2 regions of the Allobosea sp. OAE506 genome follow, and region 1 is predicted to be linked to the other one. Evidence: predicted binding sites of a transcription regulator. Region 1 holds the regulator's gene; the other holds the start of a gene.

Region 1 (5,057 bases):
AACGGCAAAATCGAGAGCTTCCAGATCTCGCCCGAGGATGTCGGGCTGGCCCGCGCGAGGCCGGAGGATCTGCGCGGCGGCGAGCCGGCGCAGAACGCCGAGGCGCTGCGAGCGGTGCTCGACGGGCAGAAGACCGCCTTCCGCGACATCGCCGCCTTCAACGCCGCGGCCGCGCTGCTGGTCGCCGGCCGGGCGGGCGATCTGCGCGACGGCTTCGCGCAGGCGAATGCAGCGCTCGACAGCGGCAAGGCGAAGGCGACGCTCGCCGCCCTCGTCTCCAGTTCGAACGCGTGAGGGCCCGATGAGCGACATTCTCGCGAAGATCGAAGCCTATAAGCGCCAGGAGATTGCGGCCGCCAAACTGGCGATCCCGCAGGACCAGATCGAGCGGCTGGCGCGCGATGCCGGCCCGACGCACGGCTTCGCCGAGGCGCTGGCCTCCCAGCACGCCGCCGGCCACCCGGCGCTGATCGCCGAGATCAAGAAGGCCTCGCCCTCCAAGGGGCTGATCCGCGCCGACTTCGACCCGCCCGTGCTGGCGCGCGCCTATGCCGCTGGCGGGGCCGCCTGCCTCTCCGTTCTGACCGACGGCCCCTCCTTCCAGGGCCGTCCGGAATTCCTGCTGCAGGCGCGCGCGGCGTCGGGGCTGCCCGTGCTGCGCAAGGATTTCCTCTACGATCCCTATCAGGTCTACGAGGCGCGGGCCTGGGGCGCAGACTGCATCCTGATCATCATGGCCGGCGTCGACGACGCCACGGCGCGCGCGCTGGAGACCACCGCCTTCGACCTCGGCATGGATGTGCTGGTCGAGGTCCATGATGACGTCGAGCTCGACCGGGCGCTCGCGCTGAAGAGCCGCCTGCTCGGCATCAACAACCGCGACCTGCGCGATTTCACCGTCGATCTCGCTGTGACCGAACGTCTCGCGCCGCGCGTGCCGGCCGACCGGATCGTCATCAGCGAGAGCGGCATCTTCAGCCACGCCGATATCGGCCGGCTGAACGGCGCCGGCGTCCGGACCTTCCTCGTCGGCGAAAGCCTGATGCGGCAGGCCGATGTGACGGGTGCGACCCGCGAGCTGCTAACCGGCCGGGCCCAGGAGAGCGCCGCGTGAGCGGGCTCAGCCATCTCGACGCCCAGGGCCAGGCGCATATGGTCGATGTCGGCGACAAGGCCGAGACCTCGCGCACGGCCATCGCGGAAGGCTGCGTTGTGATGCAGCCGCAGACGCTGGCGATCGTGCGCGCCGGCGACGCCAAGAAGGGCGACGTGCTCGGCACGGCGCGGCTCGCCGGCATCATGGCCGCCAAGCGCAGCCATGAGCTGATCCCGCTCTGCCACCCGCTGCTGATCACCAAGATCGCGGTCGATCTCGCGATCGACGACGCGCTGCCCGGCATCCGGGTGCGCGCCGAGGTCAAGGTCAAGGGCCAGACCGGCGTCGAGATGGAGGCGCTCACCGCCGTCAGCGTCGCCTGCCTGACCGTTTACGACATGGTCAAGGCGGCCGACCGCGGCATGCGGATCGAGGGTATCCGGCTGATCCACAAATCCGGCGGCAAGTCGGGCGTGTTCGAGGCTGACGTCACCGCCAGGGGACAGGGCTGATGGCCCTGACGCCGGTCCCCGTCGCGCTGCGCGCGCTGCTTGACAGCGTGCCTGGTCCAACGCCCATCGAGACGCTGCCGCTGGCGCAGTGCGCCTGGCGGGTGCTCGGGTCCGACATCGCGGCGCTGCGGACGCAGCCACCCTTCGCCAATTCGGCCATGGACGGCTATGCGGTGCGGGCGGACGATCTCACGCCCGGGACCGAACTGCGCGTTCTCGGCGAATCCGCGGCCGGGCGCTCCTTCGGCGGCAGCGTGGCCGCCGGCGAGGCGGTGCGCATCTTCACCGGCGCGCCGATCCCCGAGGGCGCCGACACCATCCTGATCCAGGAGAACGCCGACGGTGTCGGCTCGGCCGCGATCACCGTCCGCGAGGGCGCGCCGAAGGGCAAGTTCATCCGCAAGGCCGGGCTCGACTTCAGCCTGAACGACAGCCTGCTCGCCACCGGGACCCGCCTCGACAGCGCCGCACTCGGGCTCTCCGCCGCTGCGGGCCACCCGGCGCTGCCGGTGCGCCGCAAGCCGCTGGTCGCGATCCTCGCCACCGGCGACGAGTTGGTGCTGCCGGGCGAGACCGTGGGGCCGGACCAGATCGTCGCCTCCAACTCCTTTGCGCTCGCCGCTTTGGTCGAGCAGGCTGGCGGAACCGCGCTCGATCTCGGCATCGCACGCGACGACCATGCCGACCTCGCCGAACGAATCGGCCGGGCGCGGCAAGCCGGTGCCGATGTGCTGGTGACTTTGGGCGGCGCCTCGGTCGGAGCGCATGACCTCGTCCAGGAGGCGCTGAAGCGCGCCGGGATGGATCTCGGCTTCTGGAAGATCGCGATGCGGCCGGGCAAGCCGATGATGACAGGCCGGCTCGGCCCGATGGTCGCGATCGGCCTGCCGGGCAACCCGGTGTCCTCGATCGTCTGCGGACATCTCTTTGTCGTCCCGGTGGTCGAGGCCCTGCTCGGCATGCCCTCGCCCGAGCGCGACCGCAGCGAGCCCGGGCTGCTGGGGCGCGACATGCCCGCCAATGACGAGCGCGAGGATTATCTGCGCTCCAGCCTGGTGCTGACCGACTCGGGCTGGGAGGCCACGCCCTTCGAGCGGCAGGATTCCTCGATGCTCGGGTTGCTCGCCCAGGCGCAGGCGCTGGCGATCCGCACGGTCTTCGCGCCGGCCGCCGCTAAGGGCGATCCCTGCCGCTTCATCCGCCTGCGCTGAGGGGCGACACGGGCACGTCGGCTTGCGGAACACAACGCGAACGGGTATGGTGTTCGTGATTTGTTTCGAATCTGCGGTGATCGGCAGATTTCAGAGCGCCGGCGGGGATCATGCTGACACGCAAACAGTTCGAACTGCTTCGTTTCATACAGGAGCGACTGCGCGAAAGCGGCGTTCCCCCCTCCTTCGACGAGATGAAGGATGCGCTCGACCTCAAGTCGAAATCCGGCATTCACCGCCTGATCATGGCGCTCGAGGAGCGCGGCTTCATCCGCCGTCTTCCGAACCGGGCGCGGGCGCTCGAAGTGATCAAGCTGCCCGACGGTGCCGGCGGCGGGCTGCAGCCCGGTGCGCGCCGCTTCAACCCCTCGATCGTCCAGGGCGGGCTCGGCAAGGAGACGCCGCCGGCCAAGGACGGGCTGCCCGGCCGGGTACGGCCGGTCGAGACGGCATCGGAGGATGCCCGCAACACGATCGCGATCCCTGTCATGGGCCGCATCGCCGCGGGCACGCCGATCTCGGCGATCCAGAGCCGCAGCCACAGCGTCGCGCTGCCCGCCGACATGCTGGGCTCGGGCGAGCATTTCGCGCTGGAGGTCCGTGGAGACTCGATGGTCGAGGCCGGCATTCTCGACGGCGACACAGTGGTGATCCGCCGCCAGGACACCGCCAACACCGGCGATATCATCGTCGCGCTGATCGACGACGAGGAGGCGACGCTGAAGCGGCTGCGCAAGCGCGGCTCCTCGATCGCGCTGGAAGCGGCCAATCCCGCCTATGAGACGCGCGTGCTCGGCCCCGACCGGGTCAAGATCCAGGGCCGGCTGGTCAATCTGATGCGGCGCTACTGACCGGCAGCCGCCTTAAGGGAGGCGCTCGGCATCGGGCGCGTCCTCGCCCGGCGGCGGCGGAGCTGTGCTCGCGGGTGTTGGCGCGGGCTGGGGACGACGGCGGCTCCAGGGCCGTTCGCCGGTATCCTGTGCCGCGAGGTTTTGCCAGCCAGACCTGGTCTTGACGAGTGCGGTCGCCCCGTCGCGTAGCAGCGCCATCCTGTCGATCAGCCGCGCGCGGCAGGTCGCGGTCCAGGGGATCGGTGTCACCACCACATCGGCGCGGCGACAATCCTCGATGATGGCGAGCCGGTCCTGCGCATAGGCGATACTGTGCCCCTCCTTCGTCGTCATGACGCAGCCGCGGGCATCGCAGGCCGCGCCCTTGCGCAATGAGGGATCGTCGGGCTGGCGGCCGTCGCCATCCGCCGTCAGCCATTGCTGCATGACGAAGCGGCTCGGCTTGCCTGCAATGACCAGCAGGCCGTCCCTGCCGCGCACCGCGATGCCCGAGCCGTCGCGCTCGATCAGGATCGCCGGCTTGTCGGGTTTGGCCGCAACGGCGACGCCTGTGACCAGCGGCAGGATGGCCAACAGGCGCAGCTTCGTCGTCCACAGCGTCGCCCAGAGCAGCGCGGCGGCAAAGCAGCCGAGCGCGGCCGGGCCGAAGGCCGCCAGCACGAGGGTCGAGTGGTCGATGGTCGCGACCCAGTGCGCCAGCTTCAGCACCACCTCCGAGGCCATGCCCATCAGCCACCAGGCCGGCGCGTCCAGCCCGAAGGGATAGGCGAGCACGCCAAAAACGGCGGCCGGCATGACGAAGAGCGAGACGAAGGGCAGCGCCAGCGCGTTGCCCAGCAGGCCGAAGGGGTTGAAGGTCTGGAAATGATAGGCGCCGAAGGGCGCCGTCGCCGCCGTGGCCAGCAGGGTCGTCACGATGATGCCGCTGGCGGCGATCCAGAGCGGGCGCAGCGGCCAGGGCAGTGCGGGTGGCGGCTGCAACCGGCCGCGCTCCTCCCAGCGCTCGGCAAAGGCGATCAGCGCCGCGACCGCGCCAAAGGACATCTGGAAGCTCGGCCCCAGCAGCGCCTCGGGCTCGCGCAGCAGAACGATCATCGCGGCGAGCGCGAGATTGCGCATGCTCAGCGCCGGGCGATCGACGAGGATCGCGCCCAGCATCACCAGCGTCATGATCAGCGAGCGCACCGTCGCAACCTCGGCACCCGAGAACACACAATAGGCGACCGAGCCCGCCATGGCCGCGAGCGCGGCGATCTTCTTGACAGGCAGACGCAGCGCCAGCGTCTGCGAGAGGGCGAGCAGCGCCCGCACCAGCCAGAAGATGGTCCCGGCGGCCAACACCATGTGCAAGCCCGAGATCGAGACGATGTTAGATAGATATTGCCGG
Region 2 (5,057 bases), 1.1 Mb from region 1:
AGCGACTGCGCCATCCCGGCGAGGATATAGCCGCTGCCGAGCAGCAGGGCGCCGCCCACGATCGGCACGATGATGCCATAACGGTCGGCGATGCGGCCCATGGCGATGTTGCCGAAGCCGAAGCCCAGCATCACGCAGGTATAGGGAAGGGAGGCCCCGGCGCGCAGCGTGCCGAATTCGGTCTGCACCGAAGGCAGAACCACGACGACGGACCAGGTGCCGACACAGGCTGCGGTGCCGACCAGAAGCGACACGGCCAGCCGCAGCCAGGCATAGGAGGAATCGGGCGCGTAGCGGGATTCGTCGGTGGACATGTTTCCTCGGCGCGCCTGCTCGCAGGGCAGACGTTCTTCACCGAGGAGTAGGCAGTCCGCCGCGCGGCGGCAAGCTCGCGCAGATCGGACCCGGTCGGCGCTCAAGGCGGAGCCGTGCCGCGACTCCGCCCTGAACGGGGCCCGGGACGAGAGCCCGGGCCGGATCGCTGGCCACCCGGAGGCGGCCTGCGAAATCAGGCGGCGCGGCGCTCGTGGCGGCCTTCGTTGATCTCCTCGATGATCTTGGCGACGAAGGCCGGCAGATCGTCGGGCTTGCGCGAGGTGACGACGCCCTTGTCGGTCACGACCTCGCTGTCTTCCCACAGCGCGCCGGCATTGATCATGTCCTGCTTCATCGTGTTGTACGACGTCAGGCGGCGGCCCTTGGCGATGCCGGTGTCGATCAGCAGCCAGGGAGCATGGCAGACGGCGGCAACAACCTTGCCCTGCTCGAAGAAGCGTTTGATCAGCGTCAGCGCCTCGGGCGTGCCGCGCAGCGTGTCGGGGTTCATCTGCCCGCCGGGCAGGACGATGGCGTCATACGCATCGGCGCTGACTTCCGCGAGGGTCTTGTCGACCTTCACGGCCCGGCCCCAGTCCTTCTGGTCCCAGCCGGTGATCTCGCCGGCCTCGGGCGCGACGATGTGCACGGTCGCGCCGGCTTCCTTCAGCTTGGCATGCGGGACGTCGAGCTCCGACTGCTCGAAGCCGTTGGTGGCGAGGATGAGGATGGTCTTGCCTGACAGGTCGCTCATGGGGCGCCCTCCTTGTTCGGGTTGAGGATGATGCCTCGACAACCCGCGCCAGGCGCGTCCGTTCCTGCGGTCTTGCGTCGCTCCCCCGCCGAGGACCCTAGCGGAAGACGCTCTCGCCCGCCTGATCGACCAGCTGCTGGCCCTTGATCAGGGTAAAATCGACGGCCTCGTCCTTGCCGGGGAAACGGTCGGCCCGGACGAAGCGATGGCTCTTCAGCTCCCCCTCGACCGTCTTCTCGACGACGCCGCACAGCTGCCACTGGCCACCCTCCTGATAGGGCGTGGCATGGATGGTGAAACCGTTGTGCTCGATGGTCTTGAGCGGGCCCGTCGGCTTGGCCTCGGCCGCCTGGCCGCCGCCGAAGAGCTTCTTGAGAAACGACATGGCCTGTCTCCTGATCCATCGGGCGCCGCGCCCCTTCTCCCAGATTGCGGCGCGATGGGGAACCCGTCGGCGCGCGGCTCGTTGTCAGTGAACAAAATAGGAACGGAGACGCATCATGACGAGCCACACCGACGAACACGCCAGCCCGCTGGACGACAACCCCAAGCGCGACCCGAACCCGCCGGACAACACGCAGAAGGATCCCGCCGACTGGGTGTCAGGCGACGACCCGATGACGGGCGCGCAGACATCCTATCTCAAGACCCTGTCCGAGCAGACGCAGCGGCCCGAAGACTTCGCCGAGGATCTGAGCAAGGCCGAAGCGTCGAAACGGATCGATGCGCTGAAGGCGGATCTGGCGGGATGAGGACGCCTCAGGCCAGATGCAGCACGACCTCGCGGCGATGCGGCCGGGCGCGGTGCTCGAAAAGGTAGATACCCTGCCAGGTGCCGAGCGCGAGCCGCCCGCCCATCACCGGGATCGAGAGCGAGACGGGCGTCAGCGCCGCCTTGATATGGGCGGGCATGTCATCGGGCCCCTCCGCCCGATGGACGAGATAATCCATTGCCGGATCGTCGGCGGAGGGCACGAGCCGGCGGAAGAAGGCCTCGAGATCGACGCGCACATCCGGGTCGGCATTCTCCTGAATCAGCAGCGAGCAGGAGGTATGGCGCACGAAGAGCGTCAGCAGCCCGGTCTCGATTCCGGCCCCGGCGACGAAGGCGGCCACCTCGCGCGTGAACTCGTAGAGCCCCGGACCGCGCGTGGCGATCGCCAGCAGCGTCTGCACCGCCATGGCGCTCAGCGCTCGGTCACGGCGAGCTTGGCGCCCAGCGCGACGAAGGCCGCCGCGAAGCCCCGCCGCAGCCAGGCCATCACCGCCGGCCGCGTCACCACCTTGTCGCGCATCGCCGCCGCGAACAGGCCGTAGAGCGCGAAGACCACGAAGGTCATCGCCATGAACACGCCCGACAGTTCGAGCATGCGCGCCAGCGGCGCCGCCTCGCCGGCCGAGATGAACTGCGGCAGGAAGGCGACGAAGAAGATCGAGAGCTTGGGGTTGAGGACATTGATCGCGACGCCGTCGCGCAGAACCCGCCAGGCCGAGCGCGGATCGGCCTTCGTCTCGACGCTGAGCGCGCCATGCTCCTGCAGCGTCTGCCAGGCCATGAACAAGAGATAGGCGACGCCGGCATATTTCACGACCGCGAAGGCGAGCGCGCTCGCATGCAGCAGCGCCGCCAGCCCCAGCATCGCCGCCAAGAGATGCGGCACGATGCCGAGCGTGCAGGCAAAGGCCGCGAGCAGGCTCGCCCGCGAGCCCCGGGTGAGCCCCGCCGCGATGGTGTAGATCGCGCCCGTGCCCGGCGAGGCGACGACGATCAGCGAGGTCAGCAGGAATTCGGGCGACATGGCGGCAGCCTCCACGGAGCAGCGGCCAGCAAGCCGCAAGCCACCGCCGGGATCAAGCCCGTCTCCCCGCAATCCGCGTCAGACCACAAAACTTAGGTATTGACCTAAGTATTTTTCTCCGCTTGGATCGCCCCATGTCCGCGACGCTCCCCACCCTCGACGACACCTTCCGTGCCCTGGCCGATCCGACCCGGCGCGCGGTGGTGCAGGCGTTGGGGCGAGGGCCGGCCTCGGTCAGCGAACTCGCCCGGCCCTTCGAGATGGCGCTTCCGAGCTTCCTCCAGCACCTCAAGGTGCTGGAGGAGAGCGGGCTCGTCACCACGGCCAAATCCGGGCGCGTCCGCACCTGCTCCCTGCGCCGGGAACCTCTCGCCGCCGCCGAAACCTGGCTGGAGGCCCAGCGCAGCCTCTGGACGCAGCGCCTCGACCAGCTCGACGCCTTCGTCCTGCACCTGAACAACGACGAGGAACGCCCATGACGACCCTGCCCGCCGCCACCTTCGACCCGGCGCTCGATCTCGAACTCAAGCGCGAGGTCGCGGTGCCGCCGCAACTGGTCTGGCGCGCCTGGACCGAGCCGGCCCTGCTGAAGCAGTGGTTCACGCCCATCCCCTGGCGCACCACCGACTGCGAGATCGACCTGCGCCCGGGCGGCAAATTCCGCACCGTGATGGAGGGTCCCAACGGCGAAAAGAACGACAGCACCGGCTGCTTTCTCGCCGTGATTCCCCGGACGCTGCTGGTCTTCACCGACGCGCTCGGCCCCGGCTACCGCCCGCTGGGCTCCGGCTTCATGACCGCCTCGGTCGCCATCGAGCCGACCGCGACCGGAACGCTCTACACGGCCCGCGCCCTGCACAAGGACGAAGCCGCGAAGAAGCAGCACGAGGAAATGGGCTTCCAGCAGGGCTGGGGCACGGCACTCGATCAGCTGGTGGCGCTGATGAAGGGGATGTGAGGGACGGGCCGCCGTGCGGCGGGCGCTCGCTCCCCTCAGGTAACCGATCGTCGCCGGGCGTCCCGCTCGCCCGGCAGCAACGTTATCCTGGCTCGGAAACGCTTCGCTCGTTCAGGCCGCCCGAGGCGGCTGAAGCGATCCGGCCGCCAGCATCTCGTCATGCAGGGCTATGGCATCGAGATCGAAGCCGTTAGGCCAGGTCGGTACGCCGCATTGGACGAACAACCGGCAGAAGAGCGCCGGATCGCGAAGGGGCTCCACCATCGGCCCACCTTCGGCGAGAACGTCGTTCAGATCGCGAACGCCCTCCCGGCCGTTTGAGAACTTCACCCAAAAACGGGGAAAATCGAGCGCCTTGACCTCAATGATTTTGATCAGCTCGATCATTCGACATCGGCTCCCGGCACGGCCTCGAACGGCTGCCGCAATCTCCCACGCTCCCAATTCGACAGCAACTCACTCCGATGCCGTCGAACCCAGCCCCGCAGCAGCCGCAAGGCAGCGGGTGGCATAGCGCCGGCAATGAGGTCACCATTCTCGATTGCTATCAAGGCCTCATGGCCTTGGTAGAAGGCGTGGATGTGGGGAGGCGGATGATCCCGCCAGTACATCTGCACGACGAAGCCGAAAAACACCGAAATCGTCGGCACAGCGCTCCTCGCAAAAAAGGCGGGCCTCACGGCCCGCCTCGTCAGTCTCAATTATCCAGGAAGCTCCTGAGCTTCCGGCTCCGGCTCGGATGCTTCAGCTTCCGGAGCGCCTTCGCCTCGATCTGGCGGATGCGCTCGCGGGTGACGCTGAACTGCTGGCCGACCTCTTCGAGCGTGTGGTCGGTGTTCATGCCGATGCCGAAGCGCATGCGCAGCACGCGCTCCTCGCGCGGAGTGAGCGAGGCGAGCACGCGCGTGGTGGTCTCGCGCAGGTTCGACTGGATCGCCGCATCGATCGGCAGGATCGCGTTCTTGTCCTCGATGAAGTCGCCGAGATGGCTGTCTTCCTCGTCGCCGATCGGCGTTTCGAGCGAGATCGGCTCCTTGGCGATCTTGAGGACCTTGCGCACCTTCTCCAGCGGCATGGCGAGCTTCTCGGCCAGCTCCTCAGGGGTCGGCTCGCGGCCGATCTCGTGCAGCATCTGGCGCGAGGTCCGCACGATCTTGTTGATCGTCTCGATCATGTGGACGGGGATGCGGATCGTGCGGGCCTGGTCGGCGATCGAACGGGTGATCGCCTG

Evidence for each region. The regulator LexA, encoded in region 1, represses DNA repair genes until DNA is damaged. The targets are predictions, from matches to a motif close to TGTTCNNNNTGTGTTCNG.
Region 2: ABIE41_RS12030 (DUF3072 domain-containing protein) is a predicted target of LexA. The motif match lies at 1,542-1,559, and genes of this name have one in related genera.

Annotation. Positions count from the first base shown of each region.
Region 1 is NZ_JBEPOB010000001.1:3,592,135-3,597,191, forward strand. Features, by position in the region: gene trpD (anthranilate phosphoribosyltransferase) at 1-294, shown strand, start outside; gene trpC (indole-3-glycerol phosphate synthase TrpC) at 302-1,114, shown strand; gene moaC (cyclic pyranopterin monophosphate synthase MoaC) at 1,111-1,608, shown strand; gene ABIE41_RS17435 (molybdopterin molybdotransferase MoeA) at 1,608-2,819, shown strand; gene lexA (transcriptional repressor LexA) at 2,930-3,670, shown strand; gene ABIE41_RS17445 (ComEC/Rec2 family competence protein) at 3,683-5,014, opposite strand.
Region 2 is NZ_JBEPOB010000001.1:2,453,274-2,458,330, reverse strand. Features, by position in the region: gene ABIE41_RS12045 (MFS transporter) at 1-314, opposite strand, end outside; gene ABIE41_RS12040 (type 1 glutamine amidotransferase domain-containing protein) at 509-1,069, opposite strand; gene ABIE41_RS12035 (HlyU family transcriptional regulator) at 1,167-1,454, opposite strand; gene ABIE41_RS12030 (DUF3072 domain-containing protein) at 1,570-1,821, shown strand; gene ABIE41_RS12025 (secondary thiamine-phosphate synthase enzyme YjbQ) at 1,829-2,251, opposite strand; gene ABIE41_RS12020 (LysE family translocator) at 2,257-2,868, opposite strand; gene ABIE41_RS12015 (ArsR/SmtB family transcription factor) at 3,003-3,347, shown strand; gene ABIE41_RS12010 (SRPBCC family protein) at 3,344-3,826, shown strand; gene ABIE41_RS12005 (DUF2442 domain-containing protein) at 3,938-4,213, opposite strand; gene ABIE41_RS12000 (DUF4160 domain-containing protein) at 4,210-4,476, opposite strand; gene rpoD (RNA polymerase sigma factor RpoD) at 4,524-5,057, opposite strand, start outside.